Regions from separate parts of the Pseudoalteromonas sp. SR45-1 genome, predicted to be linked through region 3. Evidence: predicted binding sites of a transcription regulator. Region 3 holds the regulator's gene; each other region holds the start of a gene.
The links. Region 3 encodes sigma-54, which starts transcription at its own class of promoters, with help from an activator protein. Its sites were predicted from a motif close to GTTGGCACGNNNNTNGNNT; they were not measured.
Positions count from the first base shown of each region.

Region 1 (7,417 bases), on a different contig from region 3:
GTTTCGCCATTTACCTCATAACCCACATCAATGGTTAGTGCTTTATGGCTTTGCTCTACTTCTTTATCGGTTTTCAAAACTTCAGATAAAAAGTGGCTAGGAAATATCTGCTCAACCGTTTTGCCAATTAGTTCGCTACTTGATTTGCCCATTACTTCTTCAAACATTTTATTACAACCAGCAAACACGCCATTGTTATCGCGGTAATAAAATAAATCAGGAGATGAATCAACTATTGAGCGCTGCAGCATGCTTTGTTGAGCAAGTTCTTGTTGTGTTTTTTTACGCTCAGCAATTTCTCGTCGTAGTTCTTCGATAGCGCGGTGCTTGGCATGAAATGCCATTTTACGCTCATCAATTTCGATGTTTAGACGGTTAATGTTATCTTTTAGGGTTTGATTTAAAAGCTTTTCTTGTTTGGTGGCGCTATCTAAATAAGCATATGAGGCATCTAGTTGTCGAATTGAATTAAGCAACACACTTATAATTAAAGGAGAAACCACAGCCGTAAAAAATACCACGGCTAAAATATCAACCAGGTGTAATTCGCCTATCGCCACATAATAAAACATGCTCGATAAAATAAGAGATACAGTTAAAAATAAAGTGTAACAAATAGCAGCGGTTTTAAATTCACCAAATCGCGTTATTGAGCTGGAAAGTACCCGAGCCCAAGGGCTCAAAGAATAATCGGTCATACGTAATTTTATCTCTTAGCTGTGTACTTAATATAAAGAAGGCAATGCGTATGTATAAACATACCATTTTCCCAGATTTTAGCATTTTTCTCCTACCACTACTCACGTTGTGCGATAAAAACAGAATTTTTCATGTTTGATTTAGCTCATCTATTAAACTCATCATTTCAGCAATAAATTATTTAGTGTAAAATGCCCCGCTTTATTATCCCCAAAATACGAGTAGCGCACATGCAAACCAATATGCCAGATATAGCAGACACTGCACCCGCTTTACAAACAGGTAAATTAGACTGGGTTGGCATGGGCGAAATAGAACTGCCATTTATTTTTGAATCCCGAGACTTATCTCCAGTTACAGTAAACGCCAAAGCGCGTGCATTTGTAAATTTACATAAAGAAGATGCCAAAGGCATTCATATGTCACGTCTATTTTTGGCACTTGATCTGCTTTCAACCGAGCAGCAAGTCAATCCGCAAACGATAGCGCAAGCACTCGATACCTTTATAACTAGCCACGAAGGGCTGAGCGATAAAGCACAAATTGAATTTAAATTTGAATTACCGCTACGCCGTAAGTCACTATTAAGTGGTAAAGCGGGCTGGAAAAGCTACCCAGTTGTACTTACCAGTACAATTGAAAATAACGTTATTAGCTACGAGCTAACCGTAGATGTTACTTATTCTTCAACGTGCCCATGCTCTGCTGCACTTGCGCGCCAGCTTATACAAAACGCGTTTAACGAAAAGTTTAACCAAGAAACGTTAAGCCAAAAAGATGTGCACGAATGGCTAGGCACTACACAAGGCATTGTAGCTACTCCCCACTCGCAGCGCTCTATTGCCAACGTAAAAGTAAAGCTTGATAGCAACATTCAAGAATTTGACGTAGTTACGCTAATTAACACTCTTGAAGCTGAGCTTAAAACACCAGTACAAGCAGCAGTAAAACGTGAAGATGAGCAAGAATTTGCCCGTTTGAATGGTCAAAACCTTATGTTTTGTGAAGATGCAGCGCGTAAAATTAAAGCATTGCTAGAGGCAAACCATTACAGTGATTATTGGCTGCAAATAAACCACTATGAGTCACTGCATGCACACGATGCTGTAGCTATTGCAGTAAAAGGTATTAAAGGAGGCTACAAAGCTTAATCGCTGTGTAGCTATTGCTTGTAAACCAGCCGGTAATTATTTTATAACCCATACTTTTTAGGCACGTAAATTGCTTTGTTTGAGCAGTGTCAATTTGTTGTTATGGAGTTACCGTATGGAATTCGCTTTATTATTAATCCTAGTATTAGTTGTCGGGGCCTCTGTTGTTGCGTCAAAATTTAATGACGATGGCGGAAACCCGTATCCTTTTACTCGCAAGCAAACTGTTTTTACGCAGGTTGAAGGCGCTTTTTTAAATCTTCTAGAGCGTGCTGTTGGCGATCAATATAAAATTGTTAGTCGCGTTAAGTTAATCGACGTTATTGACTGTAAGCAAGGCCTTTCAGTAAAGTCTAAACGTGCTGCTTTAGCTAAAGCTAAAAATAAGCAACTCGACTTTGTATTAATCGATAAAGAAAAACTAACAATCATTGCTGCTGTTGACCTAGTTAACAATGCCAACAAAGATGGCCACAAAGCTCAACGCGACTGGTTTGTAAACGGTGCACTAGAGTCTGCGGGCATTCCACATATTCGTATGAAAGTTAAATCGGGCTACCGCCCTTCTGAAGTACGCGATGCAATTATGTTTAAACTTGGTAAGCCTGCAGCAACACAAACTCAGCGCCCTGTTCGTAACCGCTCACATAAGCCAGCGGTACTTTCACCTTCTCAGGCTAAAGCGCAAACCACCGCGTTAGCTGAAATTTAAAAAACGAATTAAATACTCTCCTAAAAAGTATTTAAAGCGAGCTCATAAACAAGCTCGCTTTTTTGTTTTTTATTGCTAACTTCACGTATAATCAAGTGATTCAAACTCAGGAATTAAACTTTATGAATGTTGGTATTATTGGCGCAATGGAGCCAGAAGTTAAAATTTTACGTGAAGCTATGCAAAACCCACAAATTTTAACTAAAGCAGGTTTCACTTTTTATACTGGCGAGTTGGCTGGTAACACGGTGACACTTGTTCAATCTGGTATTGGTAAAGTCGCATCAACTATTGCAACTACCTTACTGATCGATAACTTCAAACCTGATTGCATAATTAACACAGGCTCAGCCGGTGGATTCGATCCCTCTCTTAGTGTTGGCGATGTAGTAATTTCGTCAGAAGTACGTCACCACGATGTAGACGTAACTGCTTTTGGCTACGAAATTGGCCAAGTACCACAAATGCCGGCAGGCTTTGCAGCACACCCTAAATTAGTTGAAGCAGCACAGCAAACTATCGAACAAATCAGTGATGTTAAAACACTCGTTGGCTTAATTTGTACTGGTGACACATTTATGTGTGACCCTATACGCATTGATAAAGCACGTAGTGATTTTCCTACAATGCTTGCTGTTGAAATGGAAGGCGCTTCAATTGCACAAACGTGTTTTACGCTAAACACACCATTTGTTGTAATTCGCTCAATGTCTGATATTGCTGGTAAAGAGTCACCACAATCATTTGAAGAATACCTAGAAACAGCATCAATCAACTCATCTAAAATGGTTGTTGCACTTTTAGAAAAGCTTACAGCAGTATCTCTGTAAATGCTTAGCAATATTGTTCAAAATCACTTGGACTTTATTGCCTTTATACTAGCGCTCCTTGCTGAGCGCTTTATTCCCCTTATTAGCTGGTATCATCCTAATACGGCGTTAAATGCTGTTTTTAGTGCTATTGGCAAACGTATATACAAAAGCAAAGAACCTAAAAGCTATCAATATTTGGCAGCTATCCTCGCAAGCTCACTTATTTTAAGTGTTATTCTCATTATTGTAGTGTTACTACTCGAGTTTGCTTTTTATCCTGAATTACTCGCTGGCCTTATTTTATATTTATGCCTAGAAAGTAAGAGCATTGATAAAAAAGCACTTCGCATTGCAAAGCTAACTAAACAAAATCAAAAATCCACAGCACGCGAATTACTAAAACCACTGCTTGCCCGTGAAGTTAATAGACTTTCATCTGCTGGTATTATCAAAGCATTAATTGAGAGCTTAATACTGCGCACCGCTCGATACTATTTCGTAGTCATATTTATATTTTTAGCATTTGGTCCTATTGCTGCCCTTGCCTATCGGTTACTTACCTTAATACAACAAGCCTGGCGTAGTGATATCCCCCCAAATAGTTACTTTTTAAAGCCGCTTAAAACACTCTTGTTTATTATTGAATATATTCCCATGCGCTTACTCGCTTTAACTATTGCAGCAAGTCGAGCAAGCAAACAAAGCATGCATTATATAAAGCATTATGGCAGGCATTTTTATCAAACAAATACAGGCTGGCTCTTAAGCACATGTTCTGCATCACTTGGCGTGCAGCTGGGCGGGCCTGCAGTTTATTTAGGTACTCGCTTTAATAAAATGCGTATTGGCACTGATAGACTACCTACACCCGAGGATGTACCTGTAATAATTAATAGGTTAAATCAGGCCCGTGTATTTTGGTTGTTAGTAATAGCCAGCATTGAAATATTAAAATTGATTTAAAGGGCTCAAAATACGAGCACAAAAAAAACCAGCCGAGGCTGGTTTTTTAGTTTTTAAACTGTGCTTAAGCTACAGTAATATTTGCAAACTTACGTTTACCTACTTGGTAAATAGCCGTTGTGCCTTTTGCTATTTCAAGTTTGGTATCAGTGATTTTATCTTCACCGTTAAGTTTAACTGCACCTTGCTTAATCATACGCATTGCTTCTGATGTACTTACTACTAAATTTGCTTCTTTAAGCAAGTTAGCAATTAAAATAGTATCTTCTGCAATAGTGATTGTTAGCTCTGGGATTTCATCTGGTAACGCTTTTTTCTGAAAACGCTGAATAAAATCATCATGTGCACCTTGTGCATCAGCTTCACTATGAAAACGAGCAATTAGCTCTTTAGCTAGTTCAATTTTAATATCGCGCGGATTCGTACCTTGCTCAACACGTTCTTTTTGAGCTGCAATTTCTTCAATAGAAAGCGCACTTAATAAGTCGTAGTAACGCCACATTAGCACATCACTAATTGACATTATTTTACCAAACATATCGTTAGGTGCATCAGTAATACCAATGTAGTTACCAAGCGACTTAGACATTTTTTGAACGCCGTCAGTACCTTCAAGTAATGGCATCATTAATACTGTTTGCGGCTTTTGACCTTCTACTTTTTGTAGCTCACGGCCCATTAACAAGTTAAAGCGCTGATCAGTACCACCTAGTTCAACATCTGACTCTAGTGCAACCGAATCCCAACCTTGTACCAGTGGATATAAAAACTCATGAATTGCAATTGGTTGGCCGCTTCCATAACGCTTTTTAAAGTCATCACGTTCAAGCATACGTGCTACGGTTTGGTTTGCAGCAAGTTTAATCATGCCTGCAGCGCCTAACTTTTCCATCCAAGTAGAGTTAAATGCAACAGTGGTTTTAGCAGGATCTAGAATTTTGAATACTTGTTCTTTATATGTTTCGGCATTGGCTAGTACGTCTTCACGAGTAAGTGGTTTACGCGTTACGTTTTTCCCCGTTGGGTCACCAATCATGCCAGTAAAGTCACCAATTAAGAAAATAACCTCATGACCTAAATCCTGAAAGGTTTTCATTTTATTAATTAGTACAGTGTGTCCTAAGTGTAAATCAGGCGCTGTAGGATCAAAGCCTGCTTTTATTTTTAGCTTCTTGCCCGACTTTAGTTTTTCAACTAGTTCGTCTTCAATTAATATTTCTTCTGCACCGCGTTTTATCTCTGCTAGAGCGGTTTGTAAATCCACTGTGTATTACTCCAAAATTCTGCCGACGAAGGGGCGACTAGTTACTTGCGTAGTCACGGTTTAATAAAGGTTTAAACCGAATAAATAGATGTAGCTAACATAACAAATTTCTACCTAATTAAAACAACTTTTTAAGTGATTCATGCAACTAAACTAAATCAATTGAGTCTTAGCTAGGTAGAGCGTTAAAAAAGGCTTTCTAAGCCCGATTTTAGCGTAGTTTAAGGTCAGTTTAAATCTACAAAACACTAGTATTCGTACATTATTAAGTATATCCTGCAATATTATGTATTTATTATCTTGACAGCAGAAAAAGGCACGTTATGGTTCACGTGGTTCACACGCTCCCCAAAAAACACAAATTGCTTATTCTAGGTTTGGTTTCTGCTATTGTTGGCTTAGCCTTTCTTCCTTCTGAAAAAGCCACTGCATCCAAAGACAATAGTGCAAATGCACTAGAAATTGGTAAGCGCTATGAGTTACAAGTTAAAGTTGATAACAACGAAAAATTAACTGAGTTAAATTCAGAGCAAGCAGCAGAAAAGTTACCAGAATACGACTTTGTCGATCATAAAGTTAAAAATGGCGACAATTTAGCAATTATCTTTAAGCGTGCTGGTTTTTCGGCTCAAACGCTTCATAAACTAATTAACACTAATGCTGAGACTCGCAAGCTGACTAAAATTCACCCAGGTGAAATACTTAGTTTTGCGACAGCTGAAGATGGCTCCTTAGCTCAACTGCGCTATGTGATTTCAAAAACCGATACTTTATTTGTTACCTTAAACGAAGAAGGTAATTACGATACAGCTATTGATAGCAAAGAAATTGAAACGCTAACCAAAACCGCTGGCGGCGAAATATCTAACAATTTTTGGACTTCAGCAATTGCAGCAGGTTTAAGCGAACGCCAAATAATGAACTTTGCTGACATATTTGGTTGGGATGTTGATTTTGCAAACGACATTCGTAAAGGCGATGTATTTGGCTTAATTTACGAGTCTCACTATGTTGATGGCGAGTTTATTGGTACCGGTAAAATTATTGCCGCTGAATTTGTAAACCAAGGTCAGCGCTTTGCAGCGATTCGCCATACCGACGGCAATTTTTATACGCCTGAAGGGCGTAGCATGAAAAAAGCATTTTTACGTGCACCTGTAAGCTTTAAGTATATTAGTTCTAGCTTTAATCCTAAGCGACTTCATCCTGTTACTGGGCAAGTTAGAGCGCACCGTGGTATCGACTTTGCAGCACGCACTGGCACACCAGTAGTCGCATCAGGTAACGGTAAGGTAGTTAAAGCGGGTTACAGCAAGTACAACGGTAACTACGTATTTATCAGCCATGGTACACAATATGTAACTAAGTACTTACACCTAAATAAGAAACTAGTTAAAACAGGCCAAAAAGTTAAACAGGGCCAACAAATTGGTACTGTAGGTTCTACTGGTCGTGTTACTGGGGCGCATTTACACTATGAGTTTTTAGTAAATGGCGTTCATCGTAATCCTAAAACCGTTAAGCTTCCTAAGTCAGAGCCATTACCTCGCTCAGAACTTGCTAAGTTTAAACCGATTGCAGATAACTTTATTGCCCAACTTGAGCGCAATCGCGAGCTACAGTTAGCACTAAAATAAAGCTTATTAATAAACATTAAAAAAGCCTTTGCAGGTTAAATCTGCAAAGGCTTTTTTGTATACGCTATAAACCATCAATTCATTAATACATAAATGAGCTGAATAACTAAAGATACCATCACTAGCGGCCAAATATATTTACTGTATTTGGTTGCGCCATCAAGCCCTATTTTACTTTG
Region 1 is NZ_JACJDR010000005.1:69,864-77,280, reverse strand. It holds gene arcB (aerobic respiration two-component sensor histidine kinase ArcB) at 1-698, opposite strand, end outside; gene folE2 (GTP cyclohydrolase FolE2) at 930-1,850, shown strand; gene H5089_RS06915 (DUF2726 domain-containing protein) at 1,966-2,562, shown strand; gene mtnN (5'-methylthioadenosine/S-adenosylhomocysteine nucleosidase) at 2,685-3,392, shown strand; gene H5089_RS06905 (regulatory signaling modulator protein AmpE) at 3,393-4,337, shown strand; gene tyrS (tyrosine--tRNA ligase) at 4,402-5,601, opposite strand; gene H5089_RS06895 (peptidoglycan DD-metalloendopeptidase family protein) at 5,925-7,238, shown strand; gene H5089_RS06890 (hypothetical protein) at 7,313-7,417, opposite strand, start outside.
Region 1: a site for sigma-54 is predicted at 1,908-1,926, ahead of H5089_RS06915 (DUF2726 domain-containing protein). Genes of this name have one in related genera too.

Region 2 (7,417 bases), on a different contig from region 3:
ACATCGGGCGCAGGTTACGTTATTCAGCCAGAAATGAATGTACCAGATGACGCGCAATCAATTACGGTTTCGCAAGACGGCGAAGTATCTGTACGTGTTGCAGGCCAAGCCGATAACGTTGTGATTGGTCAGCTGACTATTAGTGACTTTATTAATCCATCGGGTCTTGAGCCAATTGGTCAAAACCTTTATACCGAAACGGCTGTAAGTGGTGCGCCTGTACAAGGTAATCCTGGTGTTGAAGGGTTAGGTAGTATTATTCAAGGCTCACTCGAAACTTCAAACGTAAATGTGACTGAAGAGCTGGTAAATCTAATAGAAACTCAGCGTATTTACGAAATGAACTCAAAAGTAATTTCGGCCGTTGACGAAATGATGAGTTATATCAATCAACAGCTTTAATAGAATAGGGGGAATTATGCGTAATATTATTTTATTTGCAGCGGGCACATTATTTTTAAGTGGCTGTATGTCTACGCAAAATAGTGAGGTAGTGCAGGACGACCCTTACTACGCACCTATGTACCCCGAGCCTATTTTAGAGCCGCTGGTAGCCACAGGTTCACTGTTTAATACTCATACATCAAACGACTTATATTCTGATAAAAAAGCGCTACGTACTGGCGATATAATTACGGTTAAATTGCAAGAGTCTACTCAAGCAACAAAAGCCGCTAAAACAGAAACAGACAAAGAAACTGACGCAAGCTTAGACCCAGTGATTGGCTTAGGTGGTCTACCTGTAAATATAGGTGGCGATAGTATCCAGTTTGGTATTGGTAGTGATTCGTCGTTTACGGGTGATTCAAAATCAAACCAGTCAAACAGCTTAGTAGGCGATATTTCGGTTAATGTAATGCGCGTTTTACCTAATGGTAACTTAGTTATACGCGGCGAAAAATGGCTAACGCTTAATACCGGTGAAGAGTTTATTCGTTTAGAAGGGCTAGTACGCCCTCAAGACGTAAGCGCCGATAATACGGTTGAATCAAACCGCATTGCTAATGCACGTATTCAATACTCAGGTAAAGGGCAAACGCAAGAGGCGCAAAGTCCTGGTTGGCTTACACGTTTCTTTAGCAGTTCGCTGTTTCCATTTTAGAGGGTAACAACATGAATAGCCTTAAAGCTTTATGTTTAGTTGTGTTATTAGGTTGGCAGTTTAGCGCCAGTGCTGAGCGCATAAAAGATGTGTCTATGGTTGAAGGCGTACGCTCTAACCAATTAGTCGGTTATGGCTTAGTGGTTGGTTTACCGGGCACTGGCGAGCAAAACTCATACACACAACAAAGTTTTAGAGGCATGTTGAACAGCTTTGGTATTACGCTACCCTCAACTCAAAGCCCTAAAATTAAAAATGTTGCCGCTGTGGCGGTGCATGCAGAACTACCTGCATTTAGAAAGCCTGGGCAAGCAATCGATATTACGGTTTCTTCTATTGGTAGTGCAGGCAGCTTACGTGGCGGTACTTTACTACAAACTTTTTTAAAGGGTGTAGACGGTAACGTGTACGCAATTGCACAAGGTAGTTTAATTGTCGGTGGCTTAGGCGCACAAGGCCTTGATGGTAGTAGAGTTGTAATTAACACCCCTACAGTTGGTCGTATACCAAATGGCGCTACAGTTGAGCGCGCCGTGGAAAGCCCATTTATGCAAGGCGATTACATTACTTTTAATTTAAACCGCCCAGACTTTACAACGGCAAAACGCCTAGAAAAAACAATTAATGACTTAGTTGGCCCAAATAGCGCACAGGCAATTGATTCTGTTTCTATTCGTGTTATAGCTCCACGCGATGCATCCCAGCGTGTATCGTACTTATCAACACTCGAAAACTTAGAATTTAAGCCAGCTGATATGGCCGCTAAAATTATAGTTAACTCGCGCACAGGTACAATTGTAATTGGTAAAAACGTTAAGCTTCAGCCTGCCGCTATAACTCACGGTGGCTTAACAGTAACAATTGCAGAACAACAAAATGTGTCACAACCAAACCCGCTAGCAAACGGTGATACTGTTGTCACGCAGCAGAGCATTATTGATGTAAATCAAGATGACTCGCGCGCCTTTGTATTTAATCCAGGTGTAAGCCTTGACGATTTAGTTCGCGCAATTAACGAAGTAGGCGCAGCGCCTGGCGACTTAATGGCTATTTTAGAAGCACTAAAAGAAGCCGGCGCAATTAACGGACAGCTCGTTGTTATATAAATAACTCAAGCCAATAAATAACGTATTACTTAAGCCCTATATTTTTGAAATTAGGGCTTTTTATTTACAGCAACTTAAGTTTATTATTTTTATCTTCCTTGTTTTATCTGTAGTGGCTCAATTTTTGCATTTTTAACTGTATTATTCATTTTGTGTCAAAAAGCCGATGGAAACTAATCACCTCGATAAACAAAACTTTTTTGATTTAGGCAACTTAGATTCACTTCGTAAAGAAGCCTTAACGAGTGGCGATGCATCAACTGATGCCTCTAAAGCTGCGCTCAAAAAAGCGGCCGCACAATTTGAAGCTATTTTTACGCAAATGTTGCTCAAAGGAATGCGTAAAGCTAACGAAGCATTTGAAGACAAAGACAGCCCATTTAATTCAAGTGGCGTAAAGTTTTTTGAAGAAATGCACGATCAGCAACTTTCAACAGAGCTTTCATCAAATGGCTCGTTAGGCCTTGCCGATCTAATAGTTCAGCAGTTATCGCCTGAGTCTAAAAACTTTATGCCAGGCTCGGTGCTTAGAACAACCAACGATATTTTTAGTGATACGCAAGTCGGTTCCGCTCTTCCTCATGAGCAAAAAAATAAGCAACCCGATCTTATCGTTAAGAGTACTAAAGCCGATATTGCTGAGCCTAAAGTCGATACTGCAGAGTCTAAAACCGATAGCCCAACATTTAAAAATGCAGAAGAGTTTGTAAGTTCAGTGTGGGAACACGCTAAAACGGCAGCGCAAAAAATTGGTTTAAATCCTGCGGTAATGGTTGCACAAGCGGCACTTGAAACCGGTTGGGGTAAACACATTATTAATAAAAGTGACGGTGGCAGCTCAAATAACTTGTTTAATATTAAGTCAGATAAAAGCTGGGAAGGTGATAAAGCAAGCAAAATAACGCTTGAGTTTGAGCAAGGTACACCCGTTAAAAAACAAGCCAGCTTTAGAGCCTACGATTCAATTAAAGACAGCGTGAACGACTTCGTTGATTTTTTAACGCAAAACCCACGCTACAAAGAAGCATTACAAAATACAGCTAAACCAAACGACTTTTTAGATTCATTACAAAAAGCAGGTTATGCAACCGATCCAAATTATGCCAGCAAAATAAAAAAAGTGCTCAATAGCAGTCAGCTAAAAGACATTGCGGCAAACGTGATCCGCCAAGGAGTAGAGTAACATGTCGTTTAATTTATTGAACATTGCCAGTTCTGGGGTTAGAGCAAGCTCGGAGCTACTGCAAACGACAAGTAAAAATATCGCCAATGTAAATACCGAAGGCTATGTGCGTGAGCGTACAGAGTTTACCACTATGGTTGATAACCAAGTGGGGCGAGGCGAAACATACCGATTATTAAACGAGTTTGCTCAGTCACAGCTAAATCGTGACACCTCTAATAAATCGTTTTTCGATCAGTTTATTACTGAGGCTAATCGGGTTGATACTATTTTCTCTGAAGAGTCGAACAACCTTTCGACTGGTATTAACTCTTTATTTAATAACATGCAAGAGGCGTTAAATCAGCCTTCGTCTACTGTTGCTCGCTCATTAGTAATGACAGATGCGCAAAGTTTAATTGATCAAATGGATAGGCTTTCGGGCATCGTGCTTGATCAAAAAAGTATAGTAAACGAGCAGCTCGAAATATTTTCAGATGAAGCAAACTCACTCATTCAAAGTATTAGTACGCTAAATCAAAATATTGCAGCAGTTAATGGCACTAATAACGCCGCAGATGCCAGCTCTACCTATAACGAACGCGATAAAGCAATACGCGACTTGTCAGAGCTAATAGACATAGAAACGCTTGATGGTCCAAATGGCGAAAAACTCGTTTTTATGGGCACAGGCGAAGCGGTTGTTATGCAAAATGGCGCATTTAACTTATTTTCGATGACAGGGGATCCTGATCCTAACTTTAAAGAATTCACGCTTGACGTTAATGGTGGCAAAGCTGTGCCGCTTGAAGTTGATGTAAGCAAGCTTAAAGGCAAAATTGGCGGTTTACTTGCTTTTAGAGATGACATATTAGTCCCTGCGCAAAACCAAATTGGTCAAATGGGCTTAGCTATTGCTGATGCATTTAACGAACAAAACAAATTGGGTATGGATGCAACAGGTCAGCTAGGGGGTAATATTTTTAATATACCTACCGTTGGCGCATATGCGTATCAAGCTAACACGGGCACTGCTGGTATGACTGCAACGGTAGAGCCAGGTAAGGGCAGTGAACTTCCTGCCAGTGACTTTATTATTACCTATACAGGCAATGCCAACGAAGTAAGTATTCAGCCTATAGATAACAAAGGCGATCCGCTGGGGCAGCCTTCACTTGCTGATATATCGTCAGGTGTTATTGATTCATCGACTATAACCTCAGGCGAATCATTTGGTCTTCAAGTAAATGTATCTGGGGCTGGTGTTGAGGGGGATCAATTTCAAATAAAGCTTAATTCAGATGCTGCTTCAAGTATTACACTTGCAACAGGGCGCGCAGAAGATTTAGCACTAGCATCGCCAATCCGTACTGCTAACGATTTAAATAATATAGGTACCGCTACTATTTCAGCGGGAGAAGTAACAAGTGTTACCTCCGGTGGATTTACTTCAACACCAAGCTTAACAAACGGTGAAATAACGCTTGTTAAAACAGGTAATGCTAACGAATATCAAATTACAGATAATAGCGGAACGAGCACTTTTACTATTACGCCTCCTGCAAAAGGAATGTTATCGCAAGCGGGTGCTCCATTTGATACCTACGGATTCGATTTTGATATAGAAGGTACACCAGCAACAGGCGATACCTTTACACTTGAGTTTAACGAAGGCGGCTTTGACGATAACCGTAATGGTTTAAAATTAGCTGATTTACAAAATGGTGAGTTAGTCCGTTTAAATGTAGAAACAACAGCAACGGCCGACAACCATAAAACGTTCAACCAAGCTTATTCAGGATTAGTGAGTGATATAGGTGTTATAACTGGCCAAGCAATCACAAGTGGGGCTGCATTTGATGCTCTAGCACAGCAATCTGAGGCATGGTACGAGTCGTTATCGGGTGTAAACCTTGATGAAGAGGCCGCAAATTTACTGCGTTTTCAACAATCATATTCAGCATCAGCACAAGTTTTAGCAGCAGCTCAAGAAATTTTTGACACCTTATTAAATGCGGCGAGGTAATTATGCGTTTATCAAATAATTTAATGTACCAAAACAACATAAATAAAATACTCGACAACCAACAAGGTGTTGCAAATGCTCAAGAGCGAGTAACAACAGGTGAAAAGTATTTAACCACTTCAGAAGCGCCAGCTGCTATTTCGCAAGCTATGCTGTATTCAAATAAAATACAAACGAATGAGCAATACACTAAAAATATCGATCAGCTAAATGGCCGCCTAGAAACAGAAGAAAGCGTATTACAAAGTATAAATAGTAATATTCAACAAGCGCAAGAGCTCACTATTCAGGCTGGTAATGGTGTTTATACTAAGGACGATTTAAAGACGTTTGCATCAGAACTTAGTGGCATTCAACAAACGTTAGCTAACTTAATGAACACCCGATCAGAAGACGGTAAATTTATATTTTCAGGATACCAAGACAGCACGCAGCCTTATCAGTTTGATTCTGCAGCGGGTATGTACACCTATAATGGCGACCAAGGCCAGCACCAAATAACTATAGCTGAAGGGGTATCAATTAAAGCGAGTGATAACGGCTTTGATACGTTTGAAAAAACTAACGCGCGATTAAATGTAGAATCTAACACGGCAAGTGTTTCAGGCTCTATTACAGCGGCAAGTGTATATGTTGACGGCCAAGCTGAGTTTGATAAGTTTCATCAAGCAAATTACAACGCAGACCCAACAGCTCTAGCAACTGCAAATACATATAGTGTATTAGTAAGCCCAGGTGCTACAGCAACAGATCCACAAACCTACGAAATATACCGAGACGGCGCAGCATTAACCCCCGCAGTAACAGGTGAAGTTACTGATGAGCCTATCGATTTTGCAGGTATGAAAATTGAATTTGAAGGCACTGCACCAGGCCAACTCGATTTTAGCCTTGAAAAACCAGGCAAAGAAAACGTACTCAATACACTACAAGCACTTATTACCGGCCTTAACGATGGCACACTTGAAGGTGATGACTTTCAGCAAGTACTTGCTGATGGCTTAGTGCAATTACAAAACGCCAGTGAGCAAGTCGTGTTTACCCAAGCAAGTTTAGGTGGGCGTATGAATGCACTTGAAAGAGTAAGTGATTCAAACTTAGCACTCGATATTCAAAATAAAAGTAATCGCTCTAACTTAGTTGAAGTTGATATGGCAGAAGCTATTAGCGAACTAACCAAACAAGAAACGGCACTGCAAGCATCGCAAGCTACTTTTGGCCGTTTAACTAACCTTTCATTATTCGATTACTTATAAGCAGAAATACCTTGCCGCTTTACCTACTTTAAAGCGGCAATACTTTGCGGCAAAAATTGGCTACAAAACCGCGGCAAAAAAATGTCACTCCCTTCTAAAACACTTCACTATTTATTTACAATTTAATAAGCGTCATATTTATCAATAAAAACAGCATCTTAAAAATAAATTAAAGTTGGCACAGTAAATGCTTTTCTTATTGTAAGAAATTATCGAACAGTGGTTCCTGTTAAATCGTGTTGAACCACACTCTGTTTAAACCTAGGAGATGGTAAAATGGCATTAACAGTAAATACTAATGTGTCGTCACTAAACGCACAACGTAACTTAACTAAATCTGGCGAAGGCTTAGCAACTTCGATGGAGCGTTTGTCATCAGGTATGCGTATTAATAGCGCAAAAGATGATGCCGCCGGCCTACAAATTTCAAACCGGTTGACTACTCAGATTAACGGTCTAGCGGTTGCGCAGCGTAATGCTAACGATGGTATTTCAATGGCACAAACTGCTGAAGGTGCTATGAATGAATCTACTAATATTCTCCAACGTATGCGAGAGTTAGCTCTTCAATCAGCGAATGGTTCAAACTCCGCTTCTGATCGAGAGGCATTACAAAAAGAGGTTTCGGCATTACAGACCGAATTAACTCGAATATCAGATACTACCTCTTTTGGTGGGCAACAGCTGCTTAATGGTGACTTTGGCACTAAGCAGTTTCAAGTAGGGGCTAATGCAAATGAAACTATTTCTTTGTCATTAAATAGT
Region 2 is NZ_JACJDR010000017.1:13,854-21,270, forward strand. It holds gene flgG (flagellar basal-body rod protein FlgG) at 1-402, shown strand, start outside; gene flgH (flagellar basal body L-ring protein FlgH) at 419-1,102, shown strand; gene H5089_RS16100 (flagellar basal body P-ring protein FlgI) at 1,114-2,208, shown strand; gene flgJ (flagellar assembly peptidoglycan hydrolase FlgJ) at 2,375-3,391, shown strand; gene flgK (flagellar hook-associated protein FlgK) at 3,393-5,396, shown strand; gene flgL (flagellar hook-associated protein FlgL) at 5,399-6,652, shown strand; gene H5089_RS16120 (flagellin) at 6,929-7,417, shown strand, end outside.
Region 2: a site for sigma-54 is predicted at 2,320-2,338, ahead of flgJ (flagellar assembly peptidoglycan hydrolase FlgJ). Genes of this name have one in related genera too.

Region 3 (7,417 bases):
GTGCCGATAGGTTTGTTTATGGGGCTGCGGCTCTTGCTAAAAACTTTGGTGTACCTACACTTATTGTTGGTTTGACCGTTGTAGCCATGGGCTCTTCAGCCCCTGAAATGATGGTTTCAGCCTCTGCCGCTTTGGCTAACAAAACCGACACAGCCGTTGGCAATGCTGTTGGCTCTAATATTACAAACATTTTACTTGTGTTAGGTATCACTGCTCTATTTCGCCCTCTTTCAGTTTCATCTAGTACGTTAAAACGTGAAATGCCATTAGTGATGCTCGTATCTTTAGCTACTTGGTATGTGTTCTCAGATAACTACTTTTCATTTAGTGAAGGTGTTGCGCTTTTAGTTGGCTTTATCGTATTCATCGGTGGGTTAATCATTGTATCTATGCGTGCAAAAAACCAAGATGACCCATTTGTCTCAGAAGCCTGCGACGATGTACCAAACGATGTACCTACTAAAAAAGCGGTATTTTGGTTAATTGTCGGCATGGTACTCTTGCCGGTTAGTTCTCATTTTTTAATCGGCTCAGCTGTTGATATTGCTAAATACTTCGGCTTAAGCGACTTAGTCATTGGTTTAACAATTATTGCCATTGGTACTAGCTTGCCTGAACTTGCCGCCTCGGTTGCAGGTGTACTTAAAAATGAAGATGATTTAGCACTAGGTAATATTGTTGGCTCAAACATATTTAATATTTTAGCTGTATTACCTCTAGCAGGTATTATTAATCCTTCAGCAATTGATCCATCGTTAGTAAGCCGAGATATATTAATTATGATTGGTGCAACACTTGCTCTTATTATTATGTCATTGAACTTTAGAGGCACCCAGCGTATCAATAGGGTAGAAGGCGGCTTATTGCTAATAGCGTTTTTGGGTTACCAAGGGTATATTTTTAGTCAAGTAGGGTAAATGATGGCAACGCTAAACTTTATTGAACAAGGCCTTCGCGTTTTAGATGTTGAGCGCCAAGCACTTAGTGATATTGCACAATATGTAGATGAAAATTTTCATAACGCGTGCCAATTAATGTACGACTGTGAAGGCCGTATTATTGTTATTGGCATGGGAAAATCAGGCCATATTGGCAATAAAATAGCGGCAACCCTTGCAAGCACTGGCAGCCCTGCGTTTTTTGTTCACCCTGGTGAAGCAAGTCATGGTGATTTAGGTATGATCACTAAAAATGACGTGGTTATGCTTATTTCTAATTCAGGGGAAACCAGCGAAGTTTTAAATATCATTCCGGTTTTAAAACGACTTGGTGCCAAAATGATAGCGATGACTGGCAATACACAATCAACAATGGCAACCCTTGCTAATGTACATGTGTGCATTAAAGTAGAAAAAGAAGCTTGCTCATTGGGTCTAGCCCCTACATCAAGTACCACTGCAACGCTTGCGATGGGCGATGCCATGGCAGTTGCATTATTAGAAGCTCGCGGCTTTACAGCTGATGACTTCGCGCTATCTCACCCAGGTGGTAGTTTAGGCAAGCGCTTATTACTTACTTTAAAAGATGTTATGCACAGCGGCGCAAATACACCTATTATTGATATTTCACAAACAGTTAAAGATGCTCTAATAGAAATGTCAGCTAAAGGATTAGGTATGACAGCCATTGTTGATGAAAATCAGCAACTCGTAGGGTTATTTACCGATGGTGACTTACGTCGCATTTTAGAACAAAGAATTGATATTCATACAACACAAATAGATGTTGTTATGACTAAGTCATGCACTACAGCTACGCAAGATATTTTAGCCGCTGAAGCGCTCAATATTATGGAACGTAAACGTATAAATGGCCTAATCGTCGTCAATGAGAAAAACCAACCTATTGGCGCATTAAATATGCAAGACCTATTAAAAGCAGGAGTGTTATAAATGCAATTTGAAGAACTCTATCAACCGCTGAGCGATGATGCAAAAGCACGCGCTAAAAAAGTAAAACTACTTATATGCGATATTGATGGTGTATTTTCTGATGGCCGTATTTACCTTGGCAATCAAGGTGAAGAGCTAAAAGCATTTAATACAAAAGATGGTTTTGGCATTAAAGCACTTATAAACAGTGGCTTTGAAGTAGCTGTTATTACTGGTCGTCATTCACAGATAGTACAACAACGTATGAGCAGCTTAACCGTACAGCATATTTATCAAGGCCAAGAAAATAAGCTCATTGCCTATCAAGAATTAAAAGATAAACTCAACCTTAGCGATGAACAAATTGCTTATATTGGTGATGACGGTCCTGACATGCCTGTTATGGAGTTAGTAGGCTTTGCCGTTGCAGTAAATGATGCCCACCCTCTTATTAAGCGTTTGTCACATTATGTAACGCAAATGCCTGGTGGTTTTGGCGCTGTGAGAGAACTCACCGATTTGCTCATGCTTGAAAATGGTAAAGCATTGACTACACAAGGTACTAGTTCATGAATGCAGCGCGCATAATATTAAGCGTTTTATTCATTAGCTGTATGGTTTGGCTTTGGTACCCTTATTTTACACAAACAAATATTGTGCCTCAGGCTGAGCCTGAAGTTGTTGCTAAGCCTGATTACATAGCTATTGAGCTCAAACAGACAGCCTATGATGAGCAAGGTAAAATTAGCCACAAAGTCACTGCGGCTAAAATGGAGCTATACCAGCAATTAGGTTTCACGTTTTTTGAAAAACCCATTTTTACTTTATATAACGAGCAACAAACGTGGCAAATAAATGCAGACGAAGCAACATTATATGAAGATAAACAATTAATTTTAGAAGGTAATGTGGTTGCCAAAAATTTAACCGATAACGCCATGATAGACAAAATCAATGCTGATAATATTCAGGTTGATATAAAGTTATTAACAATGCGTTCGGAGCAACCCGTCATTATCACTGGACCCAATTTAAAAATCACCGGTAAAGGCCTAGAAGCCGACTTGAAAACCGAAGTGATAAAACTAATTAACCATACGCGAACCATATATTATGACCAATAAAATATTAAAATCACTTATCATTCCTACACTTATACTAGCGTTTAATAGTAGTGCTGCAGAGCAAAACACGCAACCTGCTGCCAATCAAATTTCAATAAGTGCCGACAAGCAAGAAGGTCAATTGAAAGCTAATGTGGGTATTTTTGAGAAAAACGTTGAGATTATTCACGGTAATCGCCGCATTACAGCCGATCGCCTCGAAGTACACAAACGTGATGAACTTGGTGATAATAAACAATTATTAATTGCCACAGGCAGCCCTGCGCACTTTGAAGAAAAGCAATCAGACGGCACGACTATGAGCGCCAGTGCTGACGAAGTACGTTATGATGTATCTAAGCGTTTTTTAACGCTTGTTGGTAATGCACAAGTATCGCAAGCCGGACAAAAAATAAATGCTAAAAGCATTACCTACGACATAGAGCAGCAGCTCATCAGTGCCGAAAAAGATGAAAACTCAACTGACCGCGTTCACACAATTTTAGTACCGATCGAAACTAAAAAAAGTAAAAAAGGCGATAAAGGTCAACCATGAGCACATTAAAAGCAGAACTATTGGCAAAAAGCTATAAAGGTCGTGAAGTTGTAAAAAACGTCGGCCTTGAAGTACAAGCTGGCAGTATAGTTGGCTTACTTGGCCCTAACGGTGCTGGTAAAACAACGACTTTTTATATGATTGTAGGGCTTGTTCCTAGCGACAAAGGTAAAATATCTATTGATGATAACGATATTACTCTTTTACCTATGCATAGTCGTGCTAGATTAGGCATAGGCTACTTACCACAAGAGTCATCGATTTTTAGAAAGCTGACTGTTTATCAAAACTTAATGGCCATTTTAGAAACGCGCAAAGAACTAAATAAACAAGCCAGAGAAGACACGCTCAATAACTTATTAGATGAATTTAGCATACAACACATTCGTGATAGCCAAGGTATGGCATTATCGGGGGGAGAACGTCGTCGTGTAGAAATAGCACGAGCGCTGGCAGCAGATCCTAAATTTATATTACTGGATGAACCGTTTGCCGGTGTTGACCCTATTTCGGTATTAGATATAAAGAAAATAATAGAACATCTTAAAAATCGTGGGATTGGTGTATTAATTACCGACCATAACGTAAGAGAGACCCTTGATGTTTGTGAAAAAGCCTACATTGTTTCTCATGGGGAGCTGATTGCATCAGGTACTCCAGAACACGTATTAAATGATAAAACAGTACGCGATGTTTACTTAGGCGAGCAATTTAGGCTGTAACATTTACGCCATGTCTTTAAGCATCTGCTAGTATTAATTATAACAACATAAAAGGATTGTTAGAGATACATGAGGCAATCACTACAGCTGCGCATGGGCCAGCAACTTACAATGACTCCACAGTTGCAACAAGCTATTCGTTTGTTGCAACTCAGTACATTGGATCTCCAGCAAGAAATACAAGAAGCTCTCGACAGTAATCCACTATTAGAGGTTGAAGAGGCAGACTATTCCGAAGACGCTGCTGGTAAAAACGAGCAAAAAGCTGATACCGATGACATAACTGTTAGCGCATCTGCTGATGATGCTCCGAGCGAATACGAACAAGATACTGGTGAAGCACTTGCAAAAGACACGCTAAGTGACGACATGGCTATGGATGTCAGTTGGGATGAGTACATGAGTGCCGCTCCTGCAGCCTCATCAGGTCCAATGCCTGAAGACGAATCAATATACCAAGGCGCCTCTACTGAAACGCTCCATGAGTATTTAATGTGGCAATTACAACTAACGCCATTTAGCCCTACAGACGAAGCTATTGCTATTGCTATTGTAGAAGCTGTCGATGATTCAGGTATTTTAACACTAAGCTGCGAAGAGATTTTAGAAAGCTTTAATCAAGAAAACGAAGATGATAACGAAGTCGAACTTGATGAAATTGAAGCGGTATTAAAACGCATCCAACTGTTTGATCCTGTTGGTATTGCTGCACGTAGTTTACAAGAGTGTTTGTGTATTCAGCTTAATCAATTTGATAAAGAAACACCTTATATTAATGAAACGAAAATGATTTTAACCGAGCATATTGATCTATTAGCAGCTCGCGACTATCGTACATTAATGAAAAAAACTAAGCTCAAAGAAGAAGAGCTTAAAGAAGTAATGACACTAATACATACTCTCAACCCAAAACCTGCAGATACTATTGTAAGGGAAGAATCTGAGTATGTTATTCCTGATGTGTCAGTTAAAAAAATTAAAGGCCGCTGGGTTGTCGAATTAAACCCAGATAGCATGCCTAAAATTCGTGTTAATAGCCAATACGCAGCAATGTCTCGCACTGTAAAATCAAGTGGCGACAGCCAGTTTATTCGCTCACATTTACAAGAAGCTAAATGGTTTATTAAAAGCTTAGAAAGTAGAAACGACACGCTATTAAAAGTTACTAATTGTATTGTTAAGCAACAACAAGGCTTTTTTGAACATGGCCCTGAAGCCATGAAACCAATGGTTTTAAATGATGTTGCTGAAATGGTAGAAATGCACGAATCGACAATTTCTCGCGTAACTACTCAAAAGTACATGCATACACCCCGTGGTATATTTGAGCTTAAATATTTTTTCTCAAGCCATGTAAGTACTGAAAACGGTGGTGAATGTTCATCTACAGCAATACGTGCGCTTATCCGAAAATTAATCGCAGCAGAAAACTCAGCAAAACCATTGAGTGATAGCAAAATAGCGGATATATTGGCTGAGCAAGGAATTAAAGTAGCGAGACGTACAATCGCAAAATACCGCGAATCTCTTGCTATTCCACCGTCAAATCAGCGTAAAAGTCTGATTTAAGACGCTAAACTAAGAGGGTAATGCTTATGCAACTAAACTTAACTGGTCGTCACGTAGAATTAACCGATTCACTAAGAGACTATATTAATACTAAATTTGCGAAGCTTGAAAGACACTCTGATCATATTAATAATGTTCATGTCATTCTCGATGTAGAAAAATTAAATCAAAAAGCAGAAGCCACAATACACGTAAGCGGTGCTGAGCTATTTGCCTCTACAGAACATCAAGATATGTATGCCGCTATTGACTCGTTGATCGACAAGCTCGATCGCCAAGTAATCAAACACAAAGAGAAGCTTGCTCGACACTAATATGATGAAATTAAGTTCACTTATATGCCAGGACTGCAGCAAAGCTGCGGTCCTTTTTAATAGCAAAAAAAGAATTTTAGAGTTCATTAGCGAACTTGCTCACGACAAACTTCCGTATTTACCGCAACAAGATATTCTTAATGCTTTAATGAGCAGAGAGAAATTAGGTAGTACAGGTATAGGACGTGGCATTGCTATTCCTCATGGAAGAATGAGCGGTGCAGAAGAGCCTTTGGCTTTAGTGCTCGTTAGCGAAACTCCAATAAACTTTGATGCAATCGATAATCGCCCTGTTGATATTTTTGTCGCACTCATCGTACCAGATGGCGATAACCAGCAGCACTTAAAGACTCTAGCAACCATTGCTGATAAACTAAACAACAAAGATTTTTGTAAACAGTTACGCAGTGCAAAATCTGATACTGAGCTTTACCAAGTTATTGTCGATCAATCATAGTTTTATAAAGGGTGTTAAATGGAGTTAATTATCATAAGCGGCCGTTCTGGTTCTGGAAAGTCGGTTGCTTTGCGCGTTGTAGAAGATTTAGGTTATTATTGCGTAGATAATATTCCAGTAAACCTACTACCTTCATTAGTTCGCAGTGTGTCTGATAGCTACGATAAAATTGCTGTTAGCATAGATGTGCGCAACATACCTAAAGAACAAGATGAATTTAACGATATTCTTGAATACTTACCAGGCTTTGCAAACCCTACGTTATTTTATTTAGATAGTGACGATCAGACATTGATCAAACGCTTTTCTGAAACACGCAGATTACACCCACTATCAATAGACTCGTTGCCTCTTGATTTAGCCATCAAAAAAGAAAAAGAATTACTTGATGTATTAACCACTCGCGCCGACTTTATGATAGATACGACTGATTTAAGTGTTCATCAACTCGCTGAATCTATTCGTGAAAAGATTTTAGGTAAAAAAGATAAGCAACTGATTGTCACATTTGAATCATTTGGCTTTAAACACGGTATACCAAAAGAAGCAGACTACGTATTTGATGCACGCTTTTTACCAAATCCACACTGGGAACCAGAGTTGAAGCCTTTAAATGGGTTAGATCAACCGGTTAAAGACTATTTAGCTAATCACAGCATAGTGCAAAAATTCACATGGCAAATTCAAACATTTGTACAAACGTGGTTACCGCATTTAGAAAGAAATAACCGCAGTTATTTAACCATTGCTATTGGGTGTACAGGCGGGCAACATCGCTCTGTGTATTTAGCGCAAACTATCGGTGAAAGTTTTGCAATGACACAT
Region 3 is NZ_JACJDR010000002.1:65,650-73,066, reverse strand. It holds gene H5089_RS02735 (calcium/sodium antiporter) at 1-917, shown strand, start outside; gene H5089_RS02730 (KpsF/GutQ family sugar-phosphate isomerase) at 921-1,892, shown strand; gene kdsC (3-deoxy-manno-octulosonate-8-phosphatase KdsC) at 1,893-2,444, shown strand; gene lptC (LPS export ABC transporter periplasmic protein LptC) at 2,441-2,995, shown strand; gene lptA (lipopolysaccharide transport periplasmic protein LptA) at 2,985-3,530, shown strand; gene lptB (LPS export ABC transporter ATP-binding protein) at 3,527-4,252, shown strand; gene H5089_RS02705 (RNA polymerase factor sigma-54) at 4,322-5,821, shown strand; gene hpf (ribosome hibernation promoting factor) at 5,848-6,135, shown strand; gene ptsN (PTS IIA-like nitrogen regulatory protein PtsN) at 6,140-6,592, shown strand; gene rapZ (RNase adapter RapZ) at 6,611-7,417, shown strand, end outside.